DNA from 2 places in the Stenotrophomonas bentonitica genome. Region 2 is predicted to be linked to the other one. Evidence: riboswitches for the same ligand, from Rfam matches in the RefSeq annotation. Region 2 holds a riboswitch; the other holds the start of a gene.
What was found. A riboswitch is a leader RNA that binds a small molecule or an ion and turns the genes downstream of it on or off. The one in region 2 is predicted to bind cobalamin.

Region 1 (7,500 bases), on a different contig from region 2:
GCGCCAGGGGCAGCGGCAACGCGTAGGGATTGAGGTCGGCGTAGGCCGGGCTGGGCAGGCTGGCGGCGAGCAGCGCGGTCGCGTCTTCGTTGCGCAGGCCTTCGGCGGTGTCTTCACAGCCGCTGGCGACCGGCTTCATGCCTACCGCGCGTTGACCGCGCTGGCGGAGGGCGTGCAGCAGGGCGCAGCTGCTGAAGGTCTTGCCGATGCCGGTGTCGGTGCCGGTGACGTAAAAGGCTGGCGGAAGCGCGGACGGGGACATGGCCGGACCGATGAACAGGGGCCTGCATTATCACCGGCACCGCAGCGTTCCGCGCCCGGCGGCCCGGTTCCGGGCCCCGCTTGCTAGACTGCGGCCATGTTCGATACCACCACGCTCACCGGCAGCAAGCCGGAACAGTACGGCCAGCTGCTGGCCCAGGCCCGCGCCCTGGTGCACGGGGAACGCGACCGCATCGCCAATGCCGCCAACCTGTCGGCGCTGGTCTACCACGCCCTGCCGCAGCTGAACTGGGTGGGTTTCTATTTCTACGACGGCACCGAACTGGTGGTCGGCCCGTTCCAGGGCCTGCCGGCCTGCGTGCGCATTCCGCTCAGCAAGGGCGTGTGCGGGGCGGCTGCGACGCAGCGGGTGACCCAGCGCATCGAGGACGTGGACGCGTTCCCGGGCCACATCGCCTGCGATTCGGCCTCGCGCTCGGAACTGGTGGTGCCGCTGTTCAAGGGCGACACCCTGGTCGGCGTGTTCGACCTGGACAGCCCGGTGCTGTCGCGATTCGACGCTGAGGACCAGGCGGGCCTGGAAGCGATTGCCGCGGTGTTCGTCGAGGCATTGGGATGAGCGCGAAGCTGCGCAACATCGGCCCCAAGAGTGCAGCCTGGCTGCGCCAGGTCGGTCTGCGCACCGCCGAGGACCTGGCCGCCGCCGGAGCGGTGGGCGCGTTCGTGAAAGTGCGCCGCGCCGGGTTCAAGCCCAGCCTCAACCTGCTGTATTCGCTGGAAGGCGCGTTGCAGGACTGCCATTGGCAGGAATTGCCGGAAGCGCGACGTACCGCGCTGGTGGCGGAGTACGAGGCGATCATTGCCGACAATCCGCTGAAGAAGGCGGGGCCGGCGTCTGGGCCGGTGTATGAGCGCAGCATGGTCAGTGATGACGACAGAGATGATGCGCCATTCGTTTCGGATGACGACGAACGAGCGTAGATCCGGTAGAGCCACGCCCTGCGTGGCTGCGTGACCCCGGCACCGCGCGCAGCCACGCAGGGCGTGGCTCTACCCCGGTTGCTGGAGCTCGAGGAGTTCTCCCCACAGCCCTTCTTCCCCGCGCTCGATGCGCAGCCGCACGCGGGTGCCGTGGTCTATGCGCAGGGCCCAGCACATCGCCATCGGCAGGCCGCAGACCTGCGAGAGCACCATGCGCAGCGGGCCGCCATAGCTGACCACCACGGTCGGCACGGCATCGGGTTCATCGAGCAGGCGGTGCAGCGCACGCGCGATGCGGCGCTCGAAATGGCCCCAACTCTCGCCATGCGGTGGCGGGTTGGTATGCGGATCCAGATGGAAGGCCGACAGCGCCTGCATCGGCAGTGCGTCCAGCGCCTGGCCGTCCCAGTCGCCGAAATCCAGCTCTTCCCATTCCTCGTCAGGCTCCACGTCCAATCCACGCGGCATTGCCAGCGCCTCGGCGGTGCCGACAGCACGCTGGCGCGGGGAGCACAGCACGCGCTCCCACGCCAGCTCCGCATAACGCTCGCACAGCGCCTCGGTGCTGCCGGCCTCCAACGCTGGGTCGGTGCGTCCGTCCAGATGGTCGTCGCGACCGGTGGCGGCGTGCCGGATCAGGTCCAGGATCATTGGTGCGGCACCCCTGCAAAAAGCGAGGCGCATTCTAACCGGTCGCGCCACTGCACTGGGCCAGGCGCAAAGGTTTGCTCTACACTGCGCGCACTTTCAGGTGACCTGCGGCGCATGCCGGCAGGTTGAAACGGGAAGCCGGTGACGCAACAGGTCCTGCCTGCTGCCAGTCCGGCACTGCCCCCGCAACGGTAAGCGTGGAAAAGCCAGGCAATACGCCACTGTGCTCGTGCATGGGAAGGCGCCTGGTGCGATGGCATGCCATCGGCCCGCAAGTCCGGAGACCGGCCTGGAAGACGACGGGTTGCGACGCGACCCCGCCCCCACCTTTGCCGCGCGGGCGTGCGCGGTGCATGGAGTCAATGATGAAGCTGCAGATCCAAACGCTTTCCCTTGCCGTTCTCGCGGCATTGCCGCTGCTGGCCGCCGCACAGGACGATGCCGCCGCGCTGGACCCGATCCTGGTCACCGCCACCCGCACCCCGATCGCCCTGCACGACAGCATCTCGCCGGCGCAGGTGATCGACCGCGCCGAGATCGAGCGCAGCCAGGCGCCGTCGCTGCAGGACCTGCTGCGCGGCCGCGCCGGCATCAACATCAACAACAGCGGCGGGCTGGGCAAGCAGAGCTCGCTGTTCCTGCGCGGCACCAACTCGGCCCACACCCTGGTGCTGGTCGACGGCGTACGCATCAACACCGGCGACCTCGGCCTGGCCATGCTGCAGGACCTGCCGCTGGCGCAGATCGAACGCGTGGAGATCGTGCGCGGCCCGCAGTCCAGCCTGTACGGCGCCGACGCGATCGGTGGCGTGATCCAGATCTTCACCCGCCGTAATGCCGGCGAGTTCGCCCCGCACCTGCAGCTGGGCGGTGGCAGCAACGGCCTGCGTGAAGCCAGTGGCGGCTTCGGCGGCACCGGCGCGCGCGGCTGGTTCGGCACCGACATCGCCTACCAGCACACCGACGGCATCAACGCCTGCCGTGGCGATGCCGCCACCTTCGCCGGCTGTGGCGCCGACGAGCCCGACCGCGACGGCTACCGCAATCTTTCGATGAGCCTGCGCGGTGGTTATTCGCTGACCGACACGCTGCAGGTGGAAGGCACCGCGCTGCGCGCCGAAGGCGAGAACCACTACGACGGTTACTACAACTATTCGGAAACGCTGCAGCAGGTGCTGGGCGGCAAGGTCCGGTACACGCCGAGCGAGCGCTTCACCCTGACCGCCAACGTCGGCCGCGCCGACAACGAGTCGGACAACTACAACGACAGCACCTGGCTGGGCGCGGCGCAGACCCACCGCGACAGCGCCTCGGTGCAGGCCGACGTGGGCCTCGCCGAGGGCCAGCTGCTCAGCGCCGGCGTGGACTGGAGCCAGGACAACCTGGACGGCAGCAGCGCCGGGTATCTGGTCGACAGCCGCGACAACACCGGCGTGTTCGTTCAGTACCAGGGCCGCTTCGGCGCGCACCAGCTGCAGGCCAGCCTGCGCAACGACGACAACGAGCAGTTCGGTAACCACACCACCGGCAGCCTGGGCTGGGGCATGGACCTGGCGCGCGGCTTCCGTTTGAACGCGAGCTACGGCACCGCGTTCAAGGCCCCTACCTTCAGCGACCTGTACGACCCGTGGAGCGGTGTGCCGGGCCTGGACCCGGAGAAGTCGAAGAGCGCCAACCTCGGCGTTGCCCAGCAGGGCGACGGCTGGCGTTGGGGGCTGGATGTGTATGAAACCCGCATCGACGACCTGATCACCTATGACGCCACCACCTTCATGATGTCGCAGGTGGAAAAGGCGCGTATTCGAGGTGCGGAGCTGACCGGTTTCGTCACGTTTGCCGGGTTCGATGTCAACGCGCAGCTGAGCCACACCGACCCGCGCAACCGCACCGACGGCAGCGCGCAGTTCGACAACTGGCTGGCGCGCCGTGCGCAGGACACCGCGCGGCTGGATATCGACCGCCGCTTCGGCGACTTCCGCGCCGGCGTCACCGCGACCGGTTCGGGCAAGAGGTATGACAACGCCGACGACACGGTGCGCCTGGCCGGGTATGGCACCGTGGACCTGCGCCTGGAGTATGCGATCAGCCGCGACTGGTCGGTGCTGGGTCGGGTGAGCAATCTGTTCGACCGCGATTACGAGACCGTGGCGTGGTTCAACCAGCCGGGGCGTGAGTACCGGTTGAGCGTGCGGTACCAGCCGAAGTAAGGCGGTTTGCAGTGGCCGGCATCGTGAGGTGCCGGCCGGGTCTACGTGGAGCCGGCCGGCGGCCGGCACTACAGTTGCAGCAGTTCCTGCAGGTTGTCCATCACCGCTACTGCTTCTACGTTTTCCAGGTCCAGGCCGCGCGGGTAGCCGTAGCGCACCAGTGCGACCGGCATGCGCGCGTCGACGGCGGCGCGGTAATCGGTGATCGAGTCGCCGACCATCAGCGCCGCTTCGGGCGCGACGTTGAACGCGGCTGCGATGTGCCGCAGCGGGTCGCCGCTGGGCTTGCGTTCGGGAAGCGAGTCGCCGCCGAGCACCTTCGCGAAATAGTCCTGCACGCCCAGGTGCGCGAGCAGCGGGCCGACCATCGCCACCGGTTTGTTGGTGCAGATCGCCAGCGGAACGTTGCGGGCCTGCAGTGCCTGCAGCGCCGGCACCACCCCGTCGAACAGGCGCGGGCTGCGCAGCAGGCAGGCCTCGTAGTGGCGCATGAAGCCGGGCATGACCTTGGCAAGGTCGATGTCGCTGTTGGCGGCGGTGAAGGCCTGTTCCACCAGCCGGCGCACGCCGTCGCCGATCCAGGTCAGCACCGTGGCTTCGGGCACGCGCGGCAGGTTCCAGTCTTCCAGGGTGCGGTTGAGGGCTTCGGCGATGTCAGGCGCGCTGTCGACGAGGGTGCCGTCGAGGTCGAAGATGACCAGCGGGTAGGGATAGGACACGGGGTTGCCTTGCGTGGGGAACGTTCATTGTAAATGCGGGCATGGATGATCGCTTGGGGCGGGCATGCCGTGGGGCGGGCATGCCGTGGGACACGCATGGCGTGTCGCTACGCGGACATGGTGCGTAGCGACACGCCATGCGTGTCCCACGCGGTGCCGAACGGCCCCGTACACGTCGCCGCCACCGCACTCCCTCCATCCGTGCAACGAATCGGCCCACTGCCGGGGGTGTTCCCCCGATCACACAGGCATAAGCTGGCCTTCCTCCCCCGCTACGGACGTCGCCCCATGAAGATTGCCCTCGTTGGTGCCACCGGCAACATCGGCCGTGAAATCACCCGCCAGGCCCTGGCCCGCGGGCATCAGGTCACGGCCATCGTGCGCCGCAAGACGGACCTGCCCGGCGAACTGGACGGTGCACAGCTGGCCGTGGCCGCGCTGGACGACACCGATGCCCTGGCGGCTGCCATCGCCGGCCACGACGTACTGGCCAGCGCGTTCGGCCCGCGGCCGGGCGACGACCCGTCCACGGTGACCACGGTGACCGCCGACCTGGTCAAGGCCGCCCGCCAGGCCGGCGTGCCGCGCTTCCTGATGGTCGGCGGCGCCGGCACCCTGGAAGTCGCCCCCGGCGTGCAGCTGGTGGACACCGAGGGCTTCCCGGACGCCTACAAGCCGGTGGCGCTGGCAGCGCGTGAAGCGTTCACGCTGCTGCAGAAGGTGGATGACCTGGATTGGACCTTCTATTCGCCCGCCGCCGAGATCGGCCCGGGACCGCAGAAGGGTGGGTTCCGCACGCAGGCGAAGCAGTTCCTGGTCGGCGCCGATGGGCACAGCCGGATCAGTTACGCCGATTACGCCGATGCGTTCGTGAGCGAGATCGAGTCGCCGCAGTATGTGAAGCAGGTGGCGACCGTGGCGTATTGAGGTCGGTGGGGCGACGTGCGGTTTCTGTTCGGGGTCATGCCCTACCGCGCGTTGCCCTGCCATCGGCGGTCGATTGGGATGCGACCCTACCAGCAGTTTTTCGCCTGCGCTGAGAGCGCGCGGTTGTTCGGACGCGGCGGGATTTCCTCGGTAGGGTCGCATCCCGATCGACCGCCGACAGCGGTGATCACACCGACTAAGGCATGACCCGGGCCCGAAGCAGCATCGACCCGCCACGCGCACCCACGGTCACCCGTTCAGCGGATCAAACAACCCCAGCTGCGTCACGCCTTCACGTTCGCGGAATCCGCCCAGCCCCACGCCCACCAGCCGGTAGCGGGTCTCTGCCGGCAGGTCTACCCGCGCGCGCAGCGCCAGCGCGATGTCGCGCAGTTCTTCCAGCGTTTCCGGCGGCGATTCCGGGGTGAAGCTGCGGGTGATGATGCGGAACTGCGAGGTCTTCAACTTCAGCACCACCGTGTGCCCCACCCGCTCGGTCTTGCGCGTGGCCTGCCAGGTCTTGCCCGCCAGTTCCACGATGGCCGGTTCCAGCGCTTCCAGCGGCAGGTCCTCGGCGAAGGTGTCCTCGGAGGAGATCGACTGCACCTGCTGGTCCGGTTCCACCGGCCGCTCGTCGATGCCGCGCGCACGCCGGTACAGGCTGCCGCCGTAACTGCCGAAGCGTGCTTCCAGCAACTCCAGCGGCAGCGCGCGCAGGTCGCCGACGGTGACGATGCCGAGCTCGGCCAGCTTGCCCTCCATCACCTTGCCCACGCCCGGCACGCGCTTCACCGGCAGCGGGGTGAGGAACTGTTCGATCCGGTGCGGCGGCACCACGAACTGCCCATCCGGCTTGCGCCAGTCCGAGGCGATCTTGGCCAGGAACTTGTTCGGCGCGATGCCGGCCGATGCGGTCAGCTGGGTCTCTTCACGGATCTGCGCGCGAATCTGCTGGGCGATCTCGGTGGCCACGGTCATGCCGCCCTTGTGCACGGTCACGTCTAGGTAGGCCTCGTCCAGCGACAGCGGCTCAACCAGGTCGGTGTGGCGCAGGAAGATCTCGCGCACCTGGCGCGACACCGCCTTGTAGCGCCCGAAATCCGGCGGCACGAACACCGCGTCCGGGCACAGCCGCTCGGCACGCAGCGCCGGCATCGCCGAACGGATGCCGAACACGCGCGCCTCGTACGACGCTGCGCAGACCACCGAGCGCGCGCCCTTCCACGCCACCACCACCGGCCTGCCGCGCAGCGACGGATTGTCGCGCTGCTCCACCGACGCGTAGAACGCGTCCATGTCGACGTGGATGATCTTGCGTTGTGCGGACACGGTGGTGGCTCAAGGCCCGGGGCGGAAGAGAGTTATGAACAGATTACAGCCACACGCCTGAGTATGGTCTTTTCATAACAACAACATGCGTTTTTCAAGCTGAAAACACTACGCCGGCGTACGGTTAAAACGTTTGATTGAATGAAAAATACGCTGCACTCTTGGGCACTTTCATTGGCAACAATCAGCCGCCTCCGGGCCGGCGCCAACCCGATGTCACCTTCCTCAGGATTGCGTTTTCCATGACTCGTCTCCACGCGTTCTCGCGCGAACAGCTGCTGGCCAGTGCCCGTGGCGAACTGTTCGGGCCGGGCAGCGGTCGCCTGCCCAACGATCCGATGCTGATGTTCGACCGCATCACCGACATCCGCGATGAAGGCGGTCCACACGGCAAGGGCTACGTGCGTGCTGAGCTGGATATCCGCCCCGACCTGTGGTTCTTCGGCTGCCATTTCATCGGCGAC
Region 2 (7,500 bases):
CCGGAAGGGGTGTGCCTTACAGGTTGGCGATGTCGCCCTTGGCGATGATCGGACCGGTCGGAATGCCCTGCGGCGCACCGCCTGCCGGTTCCAGGGTAATCGCCAGCATCGAGCCGTTCACCAGCACATCACGCAGCGCCTCGGGCACCGCCACGGTATGGGCGCGGTTGATCGAGACCAGACCCAGCGAGCGCGGCGTACCGCCGGCCGGGATCAGCCACAGCTCCGGCGCGCGCCCTGCCGCATCGGCTGCGGCCGGTACCGGCACCATCAACACCTTGCCCTGGGCCTTGTCGACCGAGGCCAGCCAGCCGGGCGTGCCGTCGTCGTGCAGCAGCGGGGTGACCGGCTTGGTCGCCTGCTCCGGCTCGGCCGGAGTCGGTGCCGGGGTGACGGCGACCGGGGTAACCGGTGCGGGTTCCTGCAGCGGCTGGCGGTTGAACACCGCCACCAGCGCCAGGGCCGCGGCCAGGGCGGTCATGCCCTGCCAGAAGCCGGTGCGCTGCCAGAGTTTCGGTGCCACAACCGCTGCCGGCCAGCCCAGTGCGGCGCGGATGCGCGGCCATACATGCGCCGGCACTGCTTCGCTGCCGAACGAGTCCAGCAGTGGCGCCAGCCGGTTCTGCCACTGTTCGACCAGGCGGGCAAAGCCCGGGTCCTGGGCGATGCGCTGTTCCAGCTGGCGGCGCTCGGCGGCGTCGTGCACGCCCAGCACGTACTCGCCGGCCAGGATGTCTGCGCTGGGCGGCTGTTCGTCGTCGTATTCGTCGTGAAGGTCGCGGATGTTCATCGTTCCAGGCACACCCGCAGTTGGCCAAGGCCGCGCCGGATCCAGCTCTTCACCGAGCCCAGCGGCGAACCGATGCGGCGGGCCAGCTCTTCATAGCTGGAGCCGTCCAGGAACGCGGCGCGGATCAGCGCGCGGCGCTTGCTCTCAAGGGTTTCCAGGCACTGCGCCAGGCGCGCGCGGTCCGAAGACTGCTCGGCCGCCTGCGGTGGCTGTGCATCGCCGTCGGGCAGGTCCTCGATCACCGAGAGGTCGTCCATCGCGCGCGGCGGCGCGGCGCGCAGGCGGTCGATCGCGCGGTGGCGGGCGGTCATGGAGAGCCAGGTCATGGCCGAGGCCTTGGCAGGATCGAACTGCCCGGCCTTGTTCCAGACCGAGGTGAAGACCTCCTGCAGCACGTCTTCGGCGTCGTTGCGGTCGCGCAGCAGCTGCAGGCAGATCGCGAACAGGCGCCCGGAGGCGAGCTGGTAGACCTGCTCGAAGGCCTGGCGATCACCACTGGCCACCTGGACCAGCAGCCCGTTGAGGCGTGCTGCTGCGGCGGTATCGGAAGCATCCAACTCAGGCATCGAGAACTCGGTGTCGGCAAGGCGCGTGCCTGCATGGTCGTTGCTCTTTTGACTGGCTGCAAGGGGGTATTCAGCTGTCGCATGTCTTCACCAGATCCTGCCCCCTCGCCGTGGCAAGCTCAGCCGCAGTGGCGGCGGCAGGCGCACTGGGGAACTCCACGCGCACCTGCGGGTAGCGGCCCTTGGCGTCACGCACGTTGCCGGTACCGGTGAACTGCAGCAGGCGCTGGTCGGCGTTGGCGTAGACCAGAGTCACTGCTGGCACTGCGAAGCCGAACCAGGCGTCCAGCTTCATCTGTAGCTGCTGGGCAGGCTGGCCCTGCCAGGTGGTTGCACCGGTGCGCTGCAGCTTCAGCGGCACCAGGCGTTGGCGGCTGGGCAACACGAACTGGAACGCCACCGGCTTGCCGTCGCGCAGGGTGGCCCAGTGGCCGCGCACGGCTGCGTCGAAACCGGCGTCGACCACGGCATCGGGTGGGACTGTGAGCGTGCGGCTGACTGGCGCGGCTGCAGCGGAGCTACGCAGGTACACCGTGCGTGACGCGCCACTTCCGCGCACGCCTTCCTGATAGCCGTCACGGCCATCTTCCAGGCTGAAGTCCGGCGTCTGCGCGCTGCCCTGCGGGGTCATCCATTTGCGCGCGAACGGCCGCCCATCAGCGCAGCGGTACAGCACCAGCCGCGACTGCGCGTTGGGCGGGCCCTGCAGCCAATGGGTTTCGCGGTAGAGCAGCGTGTTCCCCTCGGCAGAGAACGCGCGCCCTTCCTGGCGCTGGACGGTTTCGGCACCGGCCAACAGCGGACACAGCAGCAGAAGCAGCTCGGCAGGAAATGTGAATGAGCGGCGCATGCCCGTTTCCAGAGGGAGGTCGTGGAGAGATACGGGGGAAGCGGCGCGGCGGATGCAGTGGCATAAGTCTCCTCCCCTTGACCCCATCCCCCAATCGGCCTACCTTGTGCTCGCCGAAGGTATCCATCTCTTCATGCCGATGAAGGGATGGGTTTAAACGGGAATCCGGTGCCGGTGCCTTGTGCACCCATTCCGGAGCTGCCCCGCAGCGGTGAATGGAAACGACACCTGCCAACAGCACTGGGCTTTGCAGCCTGGGAAGCGGCAGGGAGTAGGTGGGCGTTCGCGCCCGTGTCCATCAGCCCGAATACCGGCCCCGGCCGGAGGACACGACCGTCCTCTGATTCGACCTGGAACGTCCGCGGGGAGGTTGCCGGGGCCTGACGCCTTGCACAGTGCAGGGCGCTGCCCCCGTGCGTCCGCTTCGTGGCATCCGGTTCGCCCGCGGGGGCGAAGGTCGCTGGCGGGGCGGGCACGGCAGCAATGGCGTGCGGGCCGCGCAGTTCCTTCGTTCCTCAATGCCTACGCAATGAGGATACGTTTCATGACCACTGTTACCAATCTGGGCTTCCCCCGCATCGGCGCCAAACGCGAGCTCAAGCGCGCACTGGAAGCGTTCTGGTCGGGCCACAGCAGCGCCGCTTCTCTGTTGGACACCGCCGCCGGACTGCGTGCCACGCACTGGCAGCTGCAGCGCGATGCCGGGGTGGACGTTCCGCCCAGCAACGACTTCAGCCTGTACGACCAGGTGCTGGATGCCGCCTTCCTGTTCGACGCCATTCCGGCCCGCTACCGCGCACTGGCCGACGCCGATCCGCTTACCGGCTACTTCGCGATGGCGCGCGGCCTGCAGCGCGATGGCGTGGATCTGCATGCGCTGGAAATGACCAAGTGGTTCGATACCAACTACCACTACCTGGTGCCCGAACTGCAGGCCGGCCAAGGCTTCGCCCTGCGCGGCGACAAGCCGCTGGCCGAGTACCGCCAAGCCAAGGCGCTGGGCATTGAAACCCGCCCGGTGCTGATTGGCCCGGTGACCTTCCTGCTGCTGTCCAAGACCGTGGATGGCAGCCCGGCGCTGGACCTGCTGGATGCGCTGCTGCCGGTGTACGTGGAGCTGCTGGGCCAGCTGCAGGCGGCCGGCGCGCAGTGGGTGCAGCTGGATGAGCCGGCGCTGGTGCAGGACCTCAGCCCGGAAGCCCGCGCCGCGATCACCCGCGCGTATGCAGTGCTGGCCAAAGCTGCACGCCCCAAGGTGCTGGTGGCCACCTACTTCGGCGCGCTGGACGACAACCTGGAACTGGCCGCCTCGCTGCCGGTGGATGGCCTGCACGTGGATCTGGTGCGTGCACCGGAACAGCTGGATGCGGTCATCAAGGCACTGCCCGCTGGCCGCGTGCTCTCGGCAGGTCTGGTCAACGGCCGCAACATCTGGCGCACCCATCTGGACAATGCGCTGGTGCTGGCGCGCTACACGCATGGGCAGCTGGGCAGCGACTGCCTGTGGCTGGCGCCTTCGTGTTCGCTGCTGCACACCCCCGTCGACCTGGACCACGAGAAGAAGCTGGACGACGAACTGCGTGGCTGGCTGGCGTTCTCGAAGCAGAAGCTGGGCGAACTGCGCGTACTGGCCGACGCCATCGACGCGCCGGCACGCGCCGAAGCGGCACTGGCATCTTCGCGCGAGCGCATTGAATCGCGCCGCCGCTCGCCGCGCGTGCACAACCCTGCGGTGGCCGCGCGTCTTTCCGCACTGACCGCAGCAGATGCGCAGCGCCATAGCCGTTACCCGCAGCGCCACCTGGCGCAGGCGGCCGCACTGAAGCTGCCGCGCTACCCCACCACCACCATTGGCTCGTTCCCGCAGACGCTGGAAGTGCGCGAGGCGCGCGCCCGCAACAAGTCCGGCACGCTTTCCGACGCAGACTACGACGCCTTCCTCGCCAGCCAGACCGAACACTGCGTGCGCATCCAGGAACAGATCGGGCTGGACGTGCTGGTGCATGGCGAGTTCGAGCGCAACGACATGGTGGAGTACTTCGGCGAGCAGCTGGAAGGCTTCGCTTTCACCAAGAACGGTTGGGTGCAGAGCTATGGCTCGCGCTGCGTGAAGCCACCGGTGATTTACGGCGATGTGAGCCGCCCGCAGCCGATGACGGTGCGCTGGTCGCAGTACGCGCAATCGCTGACCGACCGGCCGATGAAGGGCATGCTGACCGGGCCGGTGACGGTGCTGCAGTGGTCGTTCGTGCGCGACGACCAGGCACGTGCCGATACCTGCCGGCAGATCGCACTGGCACTTCGAGATGAGGTGCTGGACCTGGAAGCGGCTGGCATCGGCGTGATCCAGATCGACGAACCGGCGATCCGCGAAGGCCTGCCGCTGCGCCGTGCGCAATGGCGCGAGTACCTGGACTGGGCGGTGGAAGCGTTCCGGATCAGCGCCAGCGGCGTGCGGGACGCCACCCAGATCCACACCCACATGTGCTACTCCGAGTTCAACGACATCATCCACTCGGTGGCGGCGATGGACGCCGACGTGATCTCGATTGAAACCTCGCGCTCGCGGATGGAGCTGCTGGATGCGTTCGTGAAGTTCCAGTACCCGAACGAGATCGGGCCGGGTGTGTACGACATCCATTCTCCGCGCGTACCGGACAAGGAAGAGATGCTGTCGCTGCTGCGCAAGGCCGCCGAGGTGCTGCGGCCGGAGCAGATCTGGGTGAACCCGGATTGCGGCTTGAAAACCCGTGGCTGGCCGGAGACCCGGGCGGCGCTGGAAGCGCTGGTGGCTGCGGCACGGCAGTTGCGCGATGAGACGGCGGACGCCAACGCCGCCTGAGTGCGGTTGCGTTGATCGAGCCCCGCCGTCTTTATGGCGGCGGGGTGTCCGCTAGACTGGGGCACCCCACCCGAATGACGCATGCCATGACGCACTTCCCCGCTGACGTTGCCCTGGTCGTGATCGATCTGCAGCCGGACTTCATGCCTGGCGGCGCGCTGCCCTGCGTGGACGGCGATGGCATCGTGCCGGGCATTGCGGAGTTGCTGGCCCAGCGCCGGTATCGCACGGTGGTGGCCACGCAGGACTGGCACCCGGCGGATCACGCCTCGTATGCCAGCCAGCAACCGGGCCAGCTGCCGTTCGAGACCATCCTGCTGCACGCGCAGCCGCAGACGCTGTGGCCGGACCACTGCGTACAGGACACGCCAGGCGCGGTGTTGCATCCAGGGGTGGACTGGACGCCGGCCGACCTGATCCTGCGCAAGGGCACACGGCGCGAGGTGGACTCGTACAGCGCCTTCCGCGAGAACCATGGGCCGGATGGGAACCGCCCGCCCACCGGTTTGGCCGGGTGGCTGCATGAGCGTGGTATCCGCGAGGTGCATGTGTGCGGGTTGGCGCGCGACTATTGCGTGCTGTGGAGTGCGCAGGACGCGGTGAAGTTCGGGTTCCGGGTGAAGTTCCTTTGGGACCTGACGCGGCCGGTGACCGAGGCCAATGATGCGATGGTGCGTGAGGCGCTGGCCAAGGCGAAGATCGCCATCGTCTGAGGGGCGCGTGTGATCCGGCGGCGCGTGGGACACGCATGGCGTGTCGCTACGCAGCTGTGCACGCAATCCGCCGGTTCCGCGTAGTGACACGCCACGCGTGTCATCGCGGACCCAACCGGAAGCCAGCGCACGAACGGCCGTTAACGACAGCGCTAGACGAGCGCACATCAAAATTCTTCGACATTCCAACGGGCGTCGAACCGTTGATTCTGCGACGTCTGTATCACTAAGAACGCCGCTCCAGCCTGAGTCCGGCCCACTTGCGACGCACCATAGACGCGGCGTATCGATACACCGCTATCCTTAGGAAATGCCAACTTCTCTGTCATTGAGCAGCTGTGCATCGTGTGGGCTCGGGGTTTGATATCCCCTCGTTCGACTAATGAAAGTATGCAGTTCTGCGTCGGGTGGGTGGCGAATACAACACCCCGTGGGGAAATAAGTCACACCGTTGGTCGAACGGATATCAACCTCCCGACTCCCTCGTCGCCGACGAGGGAGTACTTCCAAGGGAGTACTCGCATGAACAGTTCGAAGATCGATTCGTCTACCGACCCCAACCAGCAGGTCGGCATCGGCTGGCACCAGCCCAAGAGCATCCGCATTTCCGCCCTGCAACACCCGGCCGGCAACATCCTGCCACCGGGGCTCTTCATTCCCCGCCTGCAGCTGTGCGGGGTCTGGCTTGAACGACTGGGGCTGAAGGTGGGTCACCGTGTATGGGTGGAGACCTCACCCGGGCGAGTGACGCTGGTACTGGATGAAACCCCAGTCCCCCTCCCCTACCGCTATCGCAAGCACGAACCAAAGAAGAAGCGCTCACGCAAAGCGGATGAGGAACGGTAGAGCCGGGCCCTGCCCGGCTGGCCCCAGGTAGCGCCGGGCTCTGCCCGGCCGCTTTCGGCCCCAAAAAACAAACCCCCTTGCGGGGGTTTCGCGGATGCCCTTAGGGATCACTCCCATCAAACGGCAAAGGCCTGTAACCAATGGCGGCATCTGAACACCTCGGGCTTTCGCCCAACGCTCCGTACATATCCAGATGCGGCAATCGTAGCACGGGGCACGGTAGCCGCTTCTACGCCATGAACACCAACCGCAGCGCGAACCCGATCAGCAGCACGCCCATTACGCGTTCGAACCAGTGGCTGGTGCTCAGGAACTTCTGCCGCACGGCTGCGGTTGAGAAGGCGACGCTGACCAGCACGAACCAGGCGGCGTTGACCATGCACATCCATGCGCCGTAGAGCAGCTGGATGGGCAACGGGGTCTGCGCACTGACGATCGTGGTGAACACCGCGAGGAAGAACAGGGTTGCCTTGGGGTTTGTCGCATTGGTCATGAAGCCGATGACGAATGCCTGCCTTGGGCTTTGCTGCGCTGCCTCGGGTTTTCCGTCGGCGACTACACCACCCGTGCCGCCCGGTTTGCTGGCGAGGAACTTCACGCCCAGGTAGAAGATGTACGCGGCGCCGAGCCATTTGGCTGCGGTCATCAGCCACGGGGTTGTATGCAGGAGCGCGCCCACGCCGATCAGAGTGTAGATCACGTGGACCGAGATGCCGGCGCCGATGCCGAGGGAGGTGTAGATGCCGGCCTTGCGGCCGAAGCGGACGCTCTGGCGGACGGCTACGGCGAAGTCCGGGCCTGGGGCTACGACGGCGAGGAAGTGGATGACGGCGAGGCTTAGGAATTCTGCCCAGTAGGGTGCGAGCACGAGGTGGTCCGTTTGGTCCGGGTGG

Region 1: another riboswitch for cobalamin. It lies ahead of btuB (TonB-dependent vitamin B12 receptor); the one in region 2 lies ahead of metE (5-methyltetrahydropteroyltriglutamate--homocysteine S-methyltransferase).

What each region holds. Positions count from the first base shown of each region.
Region 1 covers NZ_JAAZUH010000003.1:261,273-268,772, forward strand. The annotation lists gene bioD (dethiobiotin synthase) at 1-262, opposite strand, end outside; gene HGB51_RS17100 (GAF domain-containing protein) at 359-841, shown strand; gene HGB51_RS17105 (TfoX/Sxy family protein) at 838-1,203, shown strand; gene HGB51_RS17110 (histidine phosphatase family protein) at 1,273-1,854, opposite strand; cobalamin riboswitch at 1,936-2,161, shown strand; gene btuB (TonB-dependent vitamin B12 receptor) at 2,220-4,061, shown strand; gene gph (phosphoglycolate phosphatase) at 4,130-4,780, opposite strand; gene HGB51_RS17125 (NAD(P)-dependent oxidoreductase) at 5,069-5,707, shown strand; gene dinB (DNA polymerase IV) at 5,957-7,036, opposite strand; gene fabA (3-hydroxyacyl-[acyl-carrier-protein] dehydratase FabA) at 7,279-7,500, shown strand, end outside.
Region 2 covers NZ_JAAZUH010000004.1:368,009-375,508, reverse strand. The annotation lists gene HGB51_RS19450 (anti-sigma factor) at 17-790, opposite strand; gene HGB51_RS19445 (sigma-70 family RNA polymerase sigma factor) at 787-1,356, opposite strand; gene HGB51_RS19440 (hypothetical protein) at 1,427-2,206, opposite strand; cobalamin riboswitch at 2,306-2,539, shown strand; gene metE (5-methyltetrahydropteroyltriglutamate--homocysteine S-methyltransferase) at 2,751-5,048, shown strand; gene HGB51_RS19430 (nicotinamidase) at 5,135-5,761, shown strand; gene HGB51_RS19425 (hypothetical protein) at 6,284-6,607, shown strand; gene HGB51_RS19420 (LysE family translocator) at 6,837-7,475, opposite strand.